DNA from 2 places in the Micromonospora sp. WMMA1998 genome. Region 1 is predicted to be linked to the other one. Evidence: riboswitches for the same ligand, from Rfam matches in the RefSeq annotation. Region 1 holds a riboswitch; the other holds the start of a gene.
The links. Region 1 has a riboswitch for thiamine pyrophosphate ahead of thiE (thiamine phosphate synthase). Riboswitches for the same ligand answer to the same signal wherever they lie in the genome.

Region 1 (8,410 bases):
TTCGATGCCGCCCAGTGCGAGCACCGAGACCGGGCTGGCTTTCACCAGCGCGGCGAGTCCGGCCGCCCGCAACGCCGGGCCGTAGCCGGGTTTCGTCTTGGTCTCGTAGACCGGGGACACTGTCGCGTAGTGCTCGGTGGTGAGCCGGGCCAGCTCGGCGGTGTCGTGGCAGGAGCGGCCGACCAGTCCGACGGCGGGCGGCGGGTAGGGGCCGGCGGCGGGCAGGTGCACGGCGTCCCCGTCGAGCGGGTCCGGTCCGGCGACGATCAGCGTGCCGTTCGCCTCGGCGAGGATCGCGCGCAGGTCGACGGCGAGCGCGAGGCGTTCGGCGCGGGGCAGGTCCTTCTCCCGCAGCACCACCCACCGCACTCCCCCACCGACGGCCCCCGCCACCACGTCGACAAGCGCCCCGCGCACCAGCCGCCGATCGCTGAGCAGCACCACCCCACTCGGGCAGCCCTGAATCTTGGTACGTGGCCGCCCCTCCGGGGGCGCATCCGTACCAAGATCCGCAACGCGTGAAGCGGTCACAGGTCGGGCCGCCCCTCGTCCGGAGTGGACGCCTGGGCGTGGAAGCGGCGGGCGATGCGGCCCGCGCCGTACGCCAGGCGGCCGGCCTCGACCGCGTACCGCATCGCCGTGGCCATCGCCACCGGGTCGGCGGCCCGGGTCACGGCGCTGGCCAGCAGCACCGCGTCGCAGCCCAGCTCCATCGCGAGCGCGGCGTCGGAGGCGGTGCCGATACCCGCGTCGAGCACCACCGGGACGGCGACGGCCTGCCGGATCAGCCGGATGTGGTGCGGGTTGCCGATGCCCAGACCGGAGCCGATCGGCGACCCGGCCGGCATCACCGCCGCGCAGCCCACGTCGGCCAGCCGCCGGGCCAGCACCGGATCATCCGAGGTGTACGGCAGCACGGTGAACCCGTCCGCGACCAGTTCCTCGGCGGCGCGCAGCAGCTCCACCCCGTCGGGCAGCAGCGTGCGCTCGTCGCCGATCACCTCCAGCTTCACCCAGTCGGTGTCGAACGCCTCCCGGGCCAGGTGCGCTGTCTTCACCGCCTCGACGGCGGTCCGGCAGCCGGCCGTGTTGGGCAGCAGCCGTACGCCGCACCGCTCCACCAGGTCCAACAGGCCGCCCGACCCGCCGGGCGTGATGTCCACCCGACGCAGCGCCAGTGTCACCAGCTCGGTGCCGGAGGCGCGGATCGCCTGCTCCAGCACATGCAGGTTGGCCGCGCCGCCGGTGCCGAGGACGAGCCGGGAGCCGAACCCGACCCCGCCGATCTCCAACCTGGACATGCCGTTCACCCGCCCTGGGTGGCGCTGAGGACCTCGACCCGGTCGCCCTCGCGCAGCACGCTCTCCGGCCAGCCGCCGCGCGGCACCACCTCGCCGTTCACCGCCACCGCGAGCCCGCGCTCCCGGTCGGTGACGGTGCGGACCACCTCGGCGACGGTGACACCCTCGGGCAGCGTCCGGCCGGTGCCGTTGACGATCAGTTCCACGTGCGCTCCTTCCCGAAGCGGTCGGGGGTGAAGGGGGCGAGCGCGGGATCCGGCTCGCCGGTGACGATCAGCTCGGTGACCAGGTCGGCGGTGACCGGGGTGAGCACGATGCCGTGCCGGTGGTGGCCGGTGGCGGCGAGCACGCCCGGCCGCCCGGGCAGTGGCCCGACGATCGGTGCGTTGTCGGGCGTACCGGGGCGCAGCCCGGCGACAGCCTCCACCAGCTCGTACTCGACGAGTTCCGGCACCAGCTCGGCGGCGGCGCGCAGCAGCGTCAGCACGCCTCCGGCGGTGACCTCGGTGTCCGCGCGCTCCTCGACGGTCGCGCCGACCACCACCTCGCCGCTGTCCCGGGGCACCAGGTAGACCGCCTCGCCGTCGGCGTACCCCCGGATCACGTGCCGGAAGCCCGGCGGGCCGGCGGCGGGCGCGCGGAGTCGCAGCACCTGGCCCTTGACCGGCCGGACCGGCAGGCCGGTCAGCGCCGCCGCGCCGCAGCCCGCCGCGACCACGGTGAACCGGGCGTCCACCTCGGACAGCGCGCCGACCCGCACCGGCCGCAGCACGACGCCGGCCCGCTCGGCCGCCGCGCGCAACGCGGTGACCAGCCGGCGCGGGTCGACCTGGTGGTCGCCGGGCGCCACAGCGCCGCCGCGCACCCGGGTGGCCAGCGCCGGCTCGCGGTCGCGCAGGTCTGTGGGGCGCAGCGGCGTGATCGGCAGTGCCAGACCCTGTTGGTACGACCACAGCCGCCGCGCCTCGGCCAGGTCGTCGGCGGTGAGCCCGACGACGAGCGTGCCCTCGGTGCGATACCCGAGGTCGACGTCGCTCGCCGCGGACAGCTCGGCGGCGAACGCGGGCCAGCGGGCGGCGGACGCCACCAGCAGCCCGGTCAGCTCGTGCTCCCCGAAGTACGCCTCGGCGACCGGCGAGAGCATCCCGGCGGCCACCGAGGAGGCACCCGACCCGGGCCGGTCGTCGTGCACCATCACGCGCAGCCCGCGCTGGGCGCACCGCCACGCGATCGCCCACCCGATCGGCCCGCCACCCACCACCGCCACGTCGGTAAGGAAGGGCCCCCTCTTAACGCCTCCGGTAGAGGAAGGGTCCCTGCTTAACACGTCAGCGCACCGAGCAGCTCGGCGGTGGCCCGGGCCGGGTCGGCCGCCCCGCTGACCGCCCCCACCACCGCCACCCCGTACGCCCCGGCGGCCCGCAGCGCCGGCACGGTGGCGGCGGTCACCCCGCCGATGGCGATCACCGGCACGTCCACCGCCTCGGCGACGGCGCGTACCCCCGCCGGGCCGATCGGCGTGGGCAGGCCGGACTTGGTGGTGGTGGCGTGGCACGGGCCGACGCCCAGGTAGCTCGCGCCGGCGGTGACGGCCGCTCGGGCGCCGTCCGGCTCACGGGCGGTGGCGCCGAGCACGGCGTCCGGGCCGAGCACCCGGCGCGCGGCGGCCACCGGCAGGTCGTCCGCCCCGACGTGGCCCCCGGCAGCGGCCACCGCCACCGCCACGTGCAGCCGGTCGTTGACCAGGCACCGGGCCCCGTACGGTCGACAGGCGTCGACCACCAGGCGGGCCAGCTCGTACGCCTCCCGGTCGGTGGCGTCGTCCTCCACCCGGACCTGCACGACGAGGTCGGCGCGGGCCACCGGCAGGGCGGCGCGCAGCACGGCGAGCGGGTCACGCCCCGGCCGGGTGTCGGTGATGAGATGCAGTCGTCCCAGGGACGGCACGGCAACGCTCCTCCCTGCGCCGGCATTACCCGGATCAGGTTCGACGGTCGGGGGCTCCCAGCCCCCCTCTCAGCCCGGTCCACACCGGGCTCCCGTGGGTCACTTGCGGCCTACCGTACGACGCCTCCCCGTCGGACGGAAGACCGGGTGACGTTTTTCCCAGGAACCGTCCACATGCCGTACCGGGACCACGGGTGACCGTCTCGTCACGACACGCTGCCGGGATGTCCGTTCCCGTCCGGGTCCCGCGCCGCCTGACGATCCTGCCGTTCCGGGGCGGCCTTGCCGTCTCCGAAGGGCTGCTGACCTGGACGATGTTGCGCGGGCCGACATGGATCCGCCTACTGCCTGACGTGTACGTGCACCGGGACGGACACCGCGCCGACGACCATCGGATGTGGTGCGAGGCGGTGGCGTTGCGCCTGCCGCCGGGTGCCGCGCTGGCGGGACGCAGCGCCGCCTGGCTGTTCGGGGTGGACCTGCTCGGCCGGGATGCGCCGGTGACGGTGCTGTTGCCGCGTCCCGCCCGGGTGCGCCCGCACCCGCGTCTGTCGGTCGCCCGGTCCCCGTTGCCCGACCGGGATCGGACCCGGTTCGGCGGGCTCCCCGTCACCACCACGCTGCGCACCGCGTTCGACCTGGGTCGGCAGGGGTCACGCGCCGACGCGCTGGTCGCCGTCGACGCGCTGCTCCGCCGCCGGGTGGTGACGCTGCCCGCCCTGCGCGCCTACGCCGCCGACCGACCGGGCTGGCCGGGCGCTCCGCTGCTGCGCGAGGTGCTGGCGCTGGCCGAGCCGTCGAGCGAGTCCCCGATGGAGACCCGCCTGCGGCTGCTCCTCCTCGACGCCGGCCTCGGCCCGCTCGTCGCCCAGCACGAGGTACGCGCGGGCGGGCGCTTCGTGGCCCGGGTCGACCTGGCCTGGCCGGCGCTCCGCCTCGCGATCGAGTACGACGGCGACCACCACCGCGAGCGGGCTCACTTCCGCCGCGACGTGGCGCGCCTGAACGCGCTCCGCGCGGCCGGTTGGGTGGTGCTCCGGTTCACCGCCGACGACGTGTTGCGCCGTCCGGACGCCACCGTCGCCCTGGTCCGCCAGGCCCTCGCCGAACGCCTCACCACCGCACCGCCGCACTGACCCGGTATCCCCACGCGCCGCGCCCTCAAGCGCCCACACCCGAACACCCCGCCCGAACGCCACGCCCGACGCCCCGCCCCTCGGCCCGGCCCGACGCCCGGCGTGCCGCCCCGCTCCTCGTCCCAGCCCGACGCCCCGCCCGACGTGCCGCCCCGCCCCTCGGCCCGCCCCGCCCGTCGGCCCCGCCCCGCAGTAGGCGGGCCAGGTCGACGCCGTCCGGGCGGTCGTAGCGCTCCTCGGTCCTGAGACGCCACGGACGTCAGCCCCGCCCGCAGGCACCCATGACGTTCCACCCGCCGCCAGGACCGGCCGTGGGTGGAACACCATGGGTGCCTCAGCGCTCGTTTGACACCCATGACGTTCCACTCACGGTGAGCGCTGGCGCTGAGTGGGACACCATGGGTGTCTAGCCGGGCGGAACTCGCCGGTGGATCGCCAGAGGAAGGGTGGCGCGCCGAGGGTGGCCGCGGCGCAGGCCACCACGCCAGCGGACCGCGGAGGCGGCCACGCCGGCGGGAATCCGTCAGAGGAGGGCGTCGAGGGCGTCCAGGTCCTCGTCGGAGGGCTGCCATGTGCCCGCCTCGGCGTTGGCGCGTACCTGCTCGGGCGTGGTGGCGCCGGCGATCACCGACGTCACCGCGGGCCGGGCGGCCAGCCCGCCGATGGCCACCTGGAGCATGCTGATCCCGCGCTCCGCCGCGTACGCCTCGATCGCCTCGATGGTGTCCCAGCGCGCGGCGGCCAGCCGCTCGGCGTACCGGCCGCCGCCGGCCAGCCGGCTGCCCGCCGGGGGCGCCTCGTCCCGCTTGTACTTGCCGGTGAGCAGCCCGTTGGCGAGCGGGAAGAACGGCAGCATGCCGAGCCCGAATCGCTCGCAGGCGGGGATCACCTCGTCCTCCACCCCGCGTTCCAGCAGCGAGTAGTGGTTCTGCGCGGAGATGAACCGGGTACGCCCCTGCGACGACGCGGTCCAGTCGGCGTCGGCGATCTGCCACCCGGCGAAGTTGGAGTTGCCGAGGTAGCGCACCTTGCCGGCGGTCACCAGGTCGTCCAGCGCGGCGAGCGTCTCGTCGATCGGCGTGCCCGGGTCCGGCTCGTGCATCTGGTAGAGGTCGATGTGGTCGGTGCCGAGCCGGCGCAGCGACGCCTCGACCGCACGGGCGATGTAGCGGCGGGCGCCCCGGGCGCCGTGATCCGGCCCGTTCGCGCCGTGCATGTCCATGCCGAACTTGGTGGCGACCACCACGTCGTCGCGGCGGCCCTTGAGCGCCTGCCCGAGCAGCTCCTCGGAGCCGCCCTGCGGCTCGCCGTAGATGTCGGCGGTGTCGAAGAAGGTGATCCCGGCGTCGAGCGCGGCGTCCACCACCGCCCGGGTGCCGTCGCTGTCGAGTTTGCGGCCGAAGTTGTTGCAGCCGATGCCGACCACGGACACCACGAGTCCGGAGTCGCCCAGCCGGCGGTAGGTCATCTCACTCACGAGATCCACCCTATGCCCGCGCCCGTGCCGCCACCCGGCGAGCGGCGGGCCGGGCCACCGCCGAGGTGAGTCGTCCGCGACATCAGCTCCATAGGCGTCCGGCGGACGCCTCCGCGCCACGCCACGCCGCGCCGCGATCACCCGACATCCGCCCGCCCACGCGTCACGACAGGCCGCGCCGCGCGACCAGCACCGAATGTCCGCCCGCCCACGCGCCGCGCCGCACGACCGCCGCTGACCGCTCAGCCCAGCACGTCGTCGGCCAACGCCCGGGCGGCACCGACCGTCGCCGCCAGTTCGGCAGGGGTACGCCCCACCGCGCCCAGCAGCGCGTGCGCCCGGTCGGCGAAGACCGGCGGCGCGTCCGGCAACCGGCCGGCCGAGGTGATCATGCCCTTCTCGTTGACCAGCCACCGCCCCGCCCGGCCGTGCAGCGCGTGCGCCAGCACCCCGACGACGCGGAACAGGCACCCGCCGACGTAGCCGGCATCGCCCCCGGCCGCCCCCTTCGCCGCGCCGTCGAGCAGCAGCCCGGTCTCCCAGCCGCCGGCCACCAGCGCGGCGCCCAGCGCGGGCGGGTAGTCGACGGTCTCGGCGCGCAACGCGGTCAGCTCACCGGTCGGGTCGCCGAGCACCCGCCCGAGCGCCACCTCCCCCGCGTACGCGTGCGAGTAGAAGCCGAGCGGATGACCGGCCTGCACCTGCACCGTGTAGTGGCCGGCCCGGCAGTCCGCCCAGATCCGCCGCACGCGGTCCAGATCCCGGTAGATCCAGTCCACCGCCGCCCCGCCGACGCGCAGCCAGCCGCCGCCGTCGACCCAGGGCCCCCAGTCACCGGGTGCGGTGAGGTCCACCGGGCCGTCGGCGACCGAGGCGGCCACCGCGCGCAGCCCGGCCAGGTCCGGCTCGCCCCGGTAGTAGAGCCCGAGGTCCCAGTCGGAGTCGGGCCGGTGGTCGCCGCGGGCCCGGCTGCCGCCGAGTGCCACCGCGACCACGCCGTCGACCGCGCACAGCCGGTCGACCAGCCCCTGGTCGATCATCCGACGTCCCAGACCGGTTCCGGCGTCTCCACCACGTCGCCGTCGCCGCGGAACAGCACGAACCGGTCGAAGGTACGGGTGAACCAGCGGTCGTGGGTCACCGCGATCACCGTCCCCTCGAACGCGGTCAGCCCGGCCTCCAAGGCCTCGGCGGAGGCGAGGTCGAGGTTGTCGGTGGGCTCGTCGAGCAGCAGCAGCGTGGCCCCGGACAACTCCAGCAGCAGCACCAGGAACCGGGCCTGCTGACCGCCGGAGAGCGTGCCGAACCGCTGGTCGCCCTGACCGGCCAGCTCGTAGCGGGACAGCGCCCCCATGGCGGCGTGCCGGTCCATCCCGGCCCGGTGCTCGTCGCCCCGCCACAGCACCTCGACGAGCGTCTTCTCCATCAGCTCGGGCCGGTCGTGGGTCTGCGAGAAGTGACCCGGCCGGACCCGCCCGCCGAGCCGGACCACGCCGCCGTGCGCGACCGGCGCGAGGGCGGCGGCGCCGTCGACAGGCGTGTTGCCCGGGTCCGGGTCGGTGCCGCCGCGGGCCAGCAGCCGCAGGAAGTGCGACTTGCCGGTGCCGTTCGCGCCGAGCACGGCGACCCGGTCGCCGTACCAGAGTTCCAGGTCGAACGGGTACGTCAGGCCGTCCAGCTCCAGCTGCTCGGCGATCACCGCCCGCTTGCCGGTCCGCCCGCCGGTCAGCCGCATCCGGATGTCCTGGTCCTTCGGGGGTACGGGCGGCGGCCCGGCCTCCTCGAACTTGCGCAACCGGGTCTGCGCGGCCTGGTACCGGGAGGCCATTCCCGAGTTGTACGCGGCCTTCTGCTTGTACATCAGCATCAGCTCGCGCAGCTTCTCGTGCTCCTCGTCCCAGCGTTTGCGCAGCTCGTCGAGGCGGTCGTGGCGGGCCACCCGCGCGGAGTGCCAGCTCGCGAAGCCGCCCGGGTGCACCCAGGCGCTGCCGCCCTCCACCGCGACCACCCGGTCGGCGGTCTGGGCCAGCAGCTCACGGTCGTGCGAGACGTAGAGCACCGACTTGCCGGACTCGCGCAGCCGCGCCTCCAGCCAGCGTTTGCCGGGCACGTCGAGGAAGTTGTCCGGCTCGTCGAGCAGCAGCACCTCGTCCGGGCCGCGCAGCAGCAGCTCCAGCGCGAAGCGCTTCTGCTGGCCGCCGGAGAGCGTCCGCACCGGCCGCTCCCGGGCGCTGTCCCAGGGCAGGTCCAGCACGACGGTGGCGACGGTGTCGAAGAGCACCTCGGCGTCGTACCCGCCGGTCTCGCCCCAGGCGGCGAGCGCGTCGGCGTACGCGAGCTGGGTCTTGGCGGCGGCGGAGCTGTACTTGCCGCGGACCTCGGCCGACCGCATGGCCGCCTCGGTCTCGGCGAGCCGCCGCCCGGCGTCGCGCAGCGCCGGCGGCGCCAGCGACAGGGCCAGGTCGGCGAGCGTCGACTCGTCGCCGATCATGCCGATGAACTGCCGCATCACGCCGAGCCCGCCACTGCGGGCGATCACGCCGGTCGGC
Region 2 (8,410 bases), 700 kb from region 1:
CGGCCGACGGCCAGCGTGGGCAGCCACTTCGCGTAGAAGGCGCCGGCCCGTGCGCCGGCCTTCGCCTTGCGGCCCAGCCCCGCGTCCGGGTCGATGATGTCGCCGGCGACCGAGAGGTGCGCGTCGACCGCCTCCCGGGCGATCAGCAGGTGCATGATCTCGGTGGAGCCCTCGAAGATCCGGTTGATCCGCAGGTCGCGCATGAGCTGCTCGACCGCGGCCGGCCGTTCGCCCCGGGCGGCCAGCGAGTCGGCCGTCTCGTAGCCGCGCCCGCCCCGGATCTGGATCAGCTCGTCGGCGATCCGCCAGGCCATCTCGCTGGCGTAGAGCTTGACCAGCGCCGCCTCGATCCGGATGTCGTTGCGGTCGTCGTCGGCGAGCAGGCAGGACAGGTCGAGCATCGACTCCATGCCGTACGTGGTGGCGGCGATGAAGGACAGCTTCTTCGCCACCGCCTCGTGCTCAGCCACCGGCCGGCCCCACTGGACCCGGTCGGCGGCCCACTCCCGGGCCACGTTGAGCGCCCACTTGCCGGCGCCGACGCACATCGCCGGCAGCGAGAGCCGCCCGGTGTTCAGCGTGGTCAGGGCGATCTTCAGCCCCTTGCCCTCGCCGCCGATCACGTTCTCCTTCGGCACGAAGACGTCGTGGAACCGGGTGAGGCTGTTCTCCAGGCCGCGAAGCCCGACGAAGGCGTTGCGCCGTTCCACGGTGATGCCGTCGCTGTCGCCCTCCACCACGAACGCGGTGATGCCGCCCCGCCGCCCCTCCGCCGCCGGCACCCGGGCCATCACCACCAGCAGGGTGGCGACCGTGCCGTTGGTGGCCCAGAGCTTGACCCCGTTGAGCCGGTAGCCGGTGCCGTCGGAGGTGGGCTCGGCGGTGGTGGCCAACCGGGCCGGGTCGGAGCCGACGTCCGGCTCGGTGAGCAGGAACGCGGAGACCTCGCCGGCGGCCAGCCGGGGCAGGAAGCGCTCCTTCTGCTCGGGCGTGCCGAACATCTTCAACGGCTGCGGCACACCGATCGACTGGTGCGCGGACAGCAGCGCGCCGATCGCCGGGCTCACCGAACCGGCGAGCATCAGCGCCCGGCAGTAGTGCAGGTTGCTCAGCCCGAGCCCGCCGTACCTCCGGTCGATCTTCATGCCGAACGCGCCGAGCCGGGCCATCCCGTGGAACACCTCGTCGGGGATGCGCGCGTCGCGCTCGATCGCCGCGCCGTCCACCTCAGACCTGAGGTAGGCCCCGAATGCGCCGAGGAACTCGTCGGCGCGGGCCACGTCGTCCGGATCGGACCGGGGCCAGGGATTGATCAGGTCGAGCCGGAACCGGCCGAGGAACAGCTCCTTGCCGAAACTGGGCCGGTCCCAGGCCGCCTCGCGGGCCGCCTCGGCGACCTGGCGGGCCTCCTTCTCGGAGACCTGGCCCGCCTCGGCGGGCAGCGCCCCCGCGCCGTCGGCGGACTCGGGCCGGCTGTTCTGTGTCGTGGTCACGGCTGCCTCCTGGATGGTCGGTCCGGCTGCGGTCGACGCGCTCGACGAAAACGACGCTACCCCCGGGTGTTACCCAGGGGTAGCGTCGCGTGCACGCCCGATTTGGCGGACCGTCAGTCGCCGGACAGCGTCTGCGGGTCGTCGTCCTCGTCGTCGATGTCGTCCTCACCCCAGTTGCGCCGGGCGAACGGCAGGATCGCCCAGAAGGTCAGGAACCAGATCCCGGTGACCGCGCTGAGCACGAACGCGATCGGCCGGGGCAGCACGAAGTCGGTGACCAGCAGGACCGCGCTGACCATCGCGATCAGCATGAAGAACAGGCCGCCGGTGGCCATCCGGTGGGCGAACCGGACCAGCTCCGGCTTGCGGCCCTGGCGGAACAGCGCCCGGTGGAACGCCACCGGCGAGATGATCATCGCGGCGGCCGCGGCGGCCGCCAGCAGCGCCACGATGTAGACGTCGCGCTGGAAGTCGGTGGTCCGGTTGAAGGCGTTGCTGAACGGCATCGTCAGCAGGAAGGCGAACAGGATCTGCACGCCGGTCTGCGCGACGCGCAACTCCTGCAGCAGGTCGGCGAAGTTGCGCTGCCAGCGCTGCTTCTCGGATTCCTTGGACAACTCACGAACCTCCGGTGAAGACGGCACGGCCGGCGGGTGAACGCCCGCCGGCAGGACCGCCAGTGCCCCGTCCGAGTGATCGCGAAACGCCCTCAGGCTCCGCGGCGGATGCGGCCCTCGTACCGCGCCTCCAACTCGGCGTTGTGCTCGTCGCCGCCGGTGATGTTGGCGGAGAGGTAGACCGGCGGCCGTTCGCCGGTGGCCAGCAGCCGGGCCACCACCTCGGCGACGATCTGCTGGGCCAGCAGCGCCGCGGTGATCGAGGAGACCGCGCCGACCGCGCCGCCGCCGGGCAGCGGCAGCGTCGCGTCGCCGTACGGGGCGCCGTTGTCCAGCACCACGTCGGCGAAGTCGGCGAGCTTGCGGCCGGACGGGTGCCGGGACGCCATCCGGGCCGAGTGCTGGGCCGAGGTGATCGCCACCAGCCCGTGCCCGCGCTCCTTCACGATGGCGGCGAACTCCACCATCGCCCCGTTCACGCCCGAGTTGGAGGCCAGCACGAACACGTCCTGCGGCCGGATCGGGGCCAGCTCGTAGAGGCGGTGCGCCACGGCCGGCTCGCGTTCCAGCTTCGGGCCGAGCACGTCGGCCGGCTCCCCGCCCCGCAGCACCAGGTCACGCAGCGCGATCCGGTTGGTGGGGACCAGCCCACCGGCCCTTCCGGCGATCTCCATGGCGAGTGCCTCGGAGTGTCCGGTGCCGAAGGCGTGCACCACCGCGTCGGCGCGCAGCGCCGTGGCGATCAGGTCGGCCGCCGCGGCCACGTTCCGCCGTTGCTCGGCGGCCACCCGGCCCATCGTCTCGGTCACCACCGCCAGGTAGTCCTCGGCGCTCACCGTCATGCTTCCTCCGCTCCTGTGCACCGGGCGAGGATCGCGGCGGCCAGCGGGCCGGGCGCCTCGTCGGGGATCCAGTGGCTGACGCCGTCGAGCACCAGGAAGCGGTAGTCCCCGGTGACGTGCGCCGCGCACGCCTGCGCGGCCGTCCGACCGATCGCCACGTCCCGGTCGCTCCAGACGTACGTGGTCGGCACGCCCACCGGTCCGACGGCCTTCATGTCCGTCCCGCTCATCGCCCGGTACCAGTTGAGCGCCGCGGTGAGCGCCTCCGGCTCGCGCATCGGCTCGGCGTAGCGGGCCACCGCGTCGGCGTCCCCCACCCCGCCGAGCAGCCGCCGCAGCGCGGCGCCGCGCAGCGCCAGCAGCACCTTCTCCGCCTTGCCGGGCATCCGGAACAGCGCGATGTAGGCGGACTTCGCCTTCTGCCGGGGGTCGGTGGCGAGCGCGTGGCCCATCGCCGCCGGGTGCGGCACCGACACCGCGGTCAGCGTCCGCACCCGCTCCGGGTGCGCCGCCGCCAGCCCCCAGGCCACGATCGCGCCCCAGTCGTGACCGACCAGGTGCGCGCGGGTCACCCCGAGCGCGTCCAGCACGCCGGCCGCGTCGGCCACCAGCTCCGGGATCCGGTACGCCTCGACGGCGGCCGGCCGCGCGCCGGGCGAGTAGCCGCGCTGGTCCAGCGCGTACGTGCGCAGCCCGGCGGCGTGCAGCGCGGGCGTGACCGCGTCCCACTCGCCGGAGTGCTGCGGGAAGCCGTGCAGCAGCAGGACCGGGTCGCCGTCCTCGGGGCCGCCGGTGCGTACCTCGAACGTCAGTCCCCGCGCCTCGACCCGCATGATCACCACCGTAGCCGACAGTTGCCCTGCTGGGCCCGGGGCAGGCGACGGTGCTAGCGTCTGCGACGAGACAACTTCACATCCGACAGGGGAGCGCACAGCGCTGAGAGTGCGGGCCGAGGCCCGCAGACCCTCGAACCTGATCTGGGTAATGCCAGCGCAGGGAGTTCGGTCGACCTCCAGCCGCGCCGCCGTCCGGGCGTTCCGGGCGCGGCGTGCGTCTTCTCCTGGTTCCTCACCTGAACTGGGAGTCCGTCATGAGCCACACCGACAGCAACCGCTGGCGTACGGTCGACATCGTCGTCGCCTCGGTGATCGCCGTCGCCTTCGGCGTCGTCTTCTGGGCCTGGGGCCTGCTCTGGAGCGCCACCGACGCGGCGTTCGCGTTCTTCCCGCCGGCGCAGGCGCTGCTCTACGGCGTCTGGCTGATCCCGGCGGTGCTCGCCGGCCTGATCATCCGCAAGCCGGGCGCGGCGCTCTACTGCGAGACCGTCGCCGCGATCGTCTCCGCGCTGCTGGGCAGCCAGTGGGCGAGCATCGTGATCCTCCAGGGCCTGATGCAGGGCATCGGCGCCGAACTGGCGTTCGCCGCGTTCCGCTACCGCTCGTTCCGGCTGCCGGTGGCGGTGCTGGCCGGCGCGCTGACCGGCCTGGGCGCGGCGATCTTCGACTTCGTCTACTGGAACAAGGCCTACGAGCTGACCTCCTACCGGATCCCGTACGCCCTGATCACGATCGTCAGCGCCACCGTCGTGGCCGGCGTCGGCGCGCACCTGCTCACCCGGGCCCTGGCGAACACCGGCGTCCTGGACCGCTTCCCCGCCGGCCGCGACCGCGCCCTGGTCTGACCGGTCCGCCGCCTGTTGATCAAGGAGTTCGCGTCGGCGGCGGGCGATGTCCCTGACGCGAACTCCTTGATCGACGAGGCTGAGGTCGGAACGGGAGGAGGTGTGGAACGGTGAGCGGGGTGGTTCTCCGGGGGTTCGGGTGGCGGCACGGGGGACGTCGGGCCTGGGCGGTGCGTGGCGTCGACCTGCGCGTCGAGAGCGGGGAACGGGTCCTGCTGCTCGGGGCCTCCGGGGCCGGCAAGAGCACGCTGCTGGCAGCGCTGGCCGGGCTGCTTCCGGAGGACTCCGGCGAGCAGGAGGGCACCGTCGAGATCGACGGGCTGGACCCGCGCAAGGCCCGCGAACGCGTCGGCGTGGTCTTCCAGGACCCGGAGACCCAGCTGGTGATGGCCCGCTCCGGCGACGACGTCGCGTTCGGGCTGGAGAACCGGGGCGTACCGGCCGAGGAGATCTGGCCCCGGGTGGACGAGGCGCTGCGCCGGGTCGGCTTCCCCTACCCCCGGGACCGCCCCACCGCCGCGCTCAGCGGGGGCGAGCAGCAGCGCCTCGCCCTGGCCGGGACGCTCGCGCTGCGCCCCGGGCTGCTGCTGCTGGACGAGCCCACCGCCAACCTCGACCCGACCGGCGCCACTCTGATCCGCCGGGCCGTCGCGGACGCGCTCGACCCGGACACCACGCTGATCCTGGTCGAGCACCGGGTGGCCGAGGCGCTGCCGCTGGTCGACCGCGTGGTGGTGCTGGAACCCGGTGGCGGGGTGCGGGCCGACGGGCCGCCCGAGGCGGTCTTCGCCGCGCACGGCGAAGCGCTGGCCGCCGCCGGGGTCTGGGTGCCCGGACACACCATCCCGCCGCGGCACGCCACCGCGCCGCCCGGGGAGACCCTGCTCGCCGCCGACCGGCTCGGCCTGCCGCCCCGGCTGACCCCCACCGACCTTCGGGTACGCGCCGGCGAGGCACTCGCCGTCCTCGGCCCCAACGGCGCCGGCAAGTCCACGCTGGCGCTGCTCCTCGGCGGCCTGCTGCGCCCCGGTGCCGGTGCGCTCACCGCCTCCGCCGAGCTGGCCGGCCGGGACGCGCGCACTCCCCCGCACCGCTGGCGGGCGCCCGCGCTGGCGCGCCGGATCGGTTCGGTGTTCCAGGACCCGGAGCACCAGTTCGTCACCGGCACGGTGCGGGACGAGTTGGCGCTCGGCCCGCGCCGTACCGGCCGGTCCGAGTCGGACGTGACCGACACCGTGGACGCGCTGCTGCACCGGCTGCGACTGGACCGGTTGGCCGGCGCCAATCCGTACACCCTCTCCGGCGGCGAGGCGCGGCGGCTGAGCGTGGCGACCGCCCTGGCCACCGCGCCCCGCCTGCTGATCTGCGACGAACCCACGTTCGGCCAGGACCGGCGGACCTGGCTGGAACTGGTCGACCTGCTCGCCGAGCTGCGCGACGCCGGCCACGGCGTGGTCGCGGTGACGCACGACGCGGACTTCGTCGCCGCGCTGGCCGACCGGACGCTCACCCTGGACCGCCCGCCCGCCGACCTCGACCGGACGCGCCCGGCCGGGCTCGCCGGCCAGCCGGGTCCCGTGCTCGCCGCCCTGCCTGGGTCCGTCGGCTCGTCGTCAGGCGGTCTCGGCGCGGACGAGTCACCGTCCCCGCCCGGCCGTCACGGCGCGGACGGGCCACCGTCGACCCCGCCGCGAGGGGCGGGCGCACCGTGATCGATCTCGAACCGGTCGCCGCGCCCGACGCCCCGCTGGCCCGGCGCAACCCGGTGGCGAAGGTGGCCGCCGCGCTGGTCTTCACGCTCGTGCTGGTGGCGACGCTGGACCCGGTCGCGCCGGCCATCGCCATCGCCATCGAACTCGCGGTGCTGCCACTGTTCGGCGTCCGCTACCGGGTGCTGGCCCGACGGGCCTGGCCGCTGCTGGCCGGAGCCGTGGGCATCCTGGTCACGCTGGTGCTCTTCGCCGCCGACCGGTCCGGTCCGGTGCTGCTCGACGCCGGCCCGGTGCTGGTCACCCAGGGTGTGCTGGTCACCGCCCTCGGCCTGGTGCTGCGCATGCTCGCCGTGGCGCTGCCCGGGATCGTCGTCTTCGCCACCACCGATCCGACCGAGCTGGCCGACGCGCTGATCCAGAACGCGAAGGCGCCGGCCCGGTTCGCCATCGGCGCGCTGGCCGCGTTCCGGATGGTGCCGCTGCTGGAACAGGAGTGGCGGATGATCAGCATGGCCCGGCGGGCCCGGGGCGTGGACGCCGGCCGGAACCCGCTGGCCAAGCTGCGGCTGTTCGGCTCGACCGCGTTCGCGCTGCTGGTCGGCGCGATCCGGCGGGGCACCCGGCTGGCCGTGGCGATGGACGCGCGGGGCTTCGACGCCGGCACGCCGCGTACGGTGGCCCGGCGTCAGCACTTCACCCGGGCCGACGCCCTGCTGGTGGTCACCGCCGCGCTCCTGGCCGGCGCCGCCCTGACCACGAGCATCCTCCTCGGCACCTTCCGCCCCCTCATCGGCTGACCCAGCCTCCGGTGCGTCGATCATGAAGTTGGCGGCACTCGGCGCCCGAATTGTCGCCGCCAACTTCATGGTCGACGCCGTGGGGAAGGGTGGAGCCCCGGGCGCGGCGCGTCCGGGGCTCTGTCGGTCAGCTGCGGCGGAAGGCGTAGAAGCGGGTCTGGCCGGCGCGCTGGCTGCGCCCGGTGACGCCCGACCGGCCTCCGGCGGGCGGGCCGGCGGTGGGCGGCGCCGGGGCCTGCTCCGTCGGCAGGGACACCGGCGTCGACGGCGCCACGGTGAGCGCGTCGAGATCCCTCGGGGTCACCTCCCGCAGCGACGGCGACGGCTTGCGGGACTTCTTCGGGCTGCGCTTCGCGGGCATCCGCGGTCCTCCTGTCTGGCGGGCGCGCCGACCACGGACGCGCCGAGCGGGTGCGCCCCGGGTGCGATCCGACCGCGACAGACACCGCGAACCACGGCGGCGGGAGGGGATGCGGACGCCCGGAGCAGGACGGGTCCACCGGCACGTAGGGCGGTGGACCGGGCTCGGAAGAAGGGCGTCAGTTACGCATGCCCGAAGGCTAACCCGCCCCGAGCCGATCGCGCATCCGAATTACCGCGGAACGCACCGCCACCGGCCACTCACCCGGCGTCGACGTCCCGGCCCACTCCCCCGGCGACCGCGATACGGTCGCAGCACGGCAGCGAGGACGAGAGGTGGCGGTACGCATGGCACAACAGGCGACGGCGCAGATCGGGGTCACCGGTCTGGCGGTGATGGGTCGCAACCTGGCCCGGAACCTGGCCCGCAACGGTTTCGCCGTGGCGGTGCACAACCGCTCGCCGGAACGCACCCGCAGCCTGGTCGCCGAGCACGGCGACGAGGGCACCTTCGTGCCGTCCGAGTCGCTGGCCGACTTCGTCGGCTCGCTGGAGCGGCCGCGTGCGGTGATCGTGATGGTGAAGGCCGGCGCGCCGACCGACGCCGTGATCGACGAACTGGTCCCGCTGCTGGAGGAGGGGGACATCGTCGTCGACTGCGGCAACGCGCACTTCGCCGACACCCGCCGTCGGGAGGAGGCGCTGCGCGCGCACGGGCTGCACTTCGTCGGCACCGGCGTCTCCGGCGGCGAGGAGGGCGCGCTGCGTGGCCCGAGCATCATGCCCGGCGGCTCGGCGGAGTCCTACCGCAAGCTGGGCCCGATCTTCGAGAAGATCGCCGCGCAGGTCGAGGGGACGCCCTGCTGCCGGCACATCGGCCCCGACGGCGCCGGGCACTTCGTGAAGAT

Region 2: it holds a riboswitch for thiamine pyrophosphate, as region 1 does, so the genes downstream of both, O7600_RS11570 (ECF transporter S component) here and thiE (thiamine phosphate synthase) in region 1, are expected to answer to the same signal.

The regions. Positions count from the first base shown of each region.
Region 1 covers NZ_CP114911.1:3,337,180-3,345,589, forward strand. The annotation lists gene O7600_RS14865 (thiamine phosphate synthase) at 1-465, opposite strand, end outside; gene O7600_RS14870 (thiazole synthase) at 528-1,310, opposite strand; gene thiS (sulfur carrier protein ThiS) at 1,307-1,507, opposite strand; gene thiO (glycine oxidase ThiO) at 1,498-2,628, opposite strand; gene thiE (thiamine phosphate synthase) at 2,622-3,248, opposite strand; TPP riboswitch at 3,243-3,354, opposite strand; gene O7600_RS14890 (DUF559 domain-containing protein) at 3,473-4,384, shown strand; gene O7600_RS14895 (aldo/keto reductase) at 4,908-5,870, opposite strand; gene O7600_RS14900 (nucleotidyltransferase domain-containing protein) at 6,104-6,901, opposite strand; gene O7600_RS14905 (ATP-binding cassette domain-containing protein) at 6,898-8,410, opposite strand, start outside.
Region 2 covers NZ_CP114911.1:2,632,818-2,641,227, forward strand. The annotation lists gene O7600_RS11550 (acyl-CoA dehydrogenase family protein) at 1-1,493, opposite strand, end outside; gene O7600_RS11555 (DUF6328 family protein) at 1,607-2,110, opposite strand; gene O7600_RS11560 (SIS domain-containing protein) at 2,203-2,952, opposite strand; gene O7600_RS11565 (alpha/beta hydrolase) at 2,949-3,785, opposite strand; TPP riboswitch at 3,863-3,969, shown strand; gene O7600_RS11570 (ECF transporter S component) at 4,043-4,633, shown strand; gene O7600_RS11575 (ABC transporter ATP-binding protein) at 4,744-6,345, shown strand; gene O7600_RS11580 (energy-coupling factor transporter transmembrane component T) at 6,342-7,142, shown strand; gene O7600_RS11585 (hypothetical protein) at 7,270-7,503, opposite strand; gene gndA (NADP-dependent phosphogluconate dehydrogenase) at 7,851-8,410, shown strand, end outside.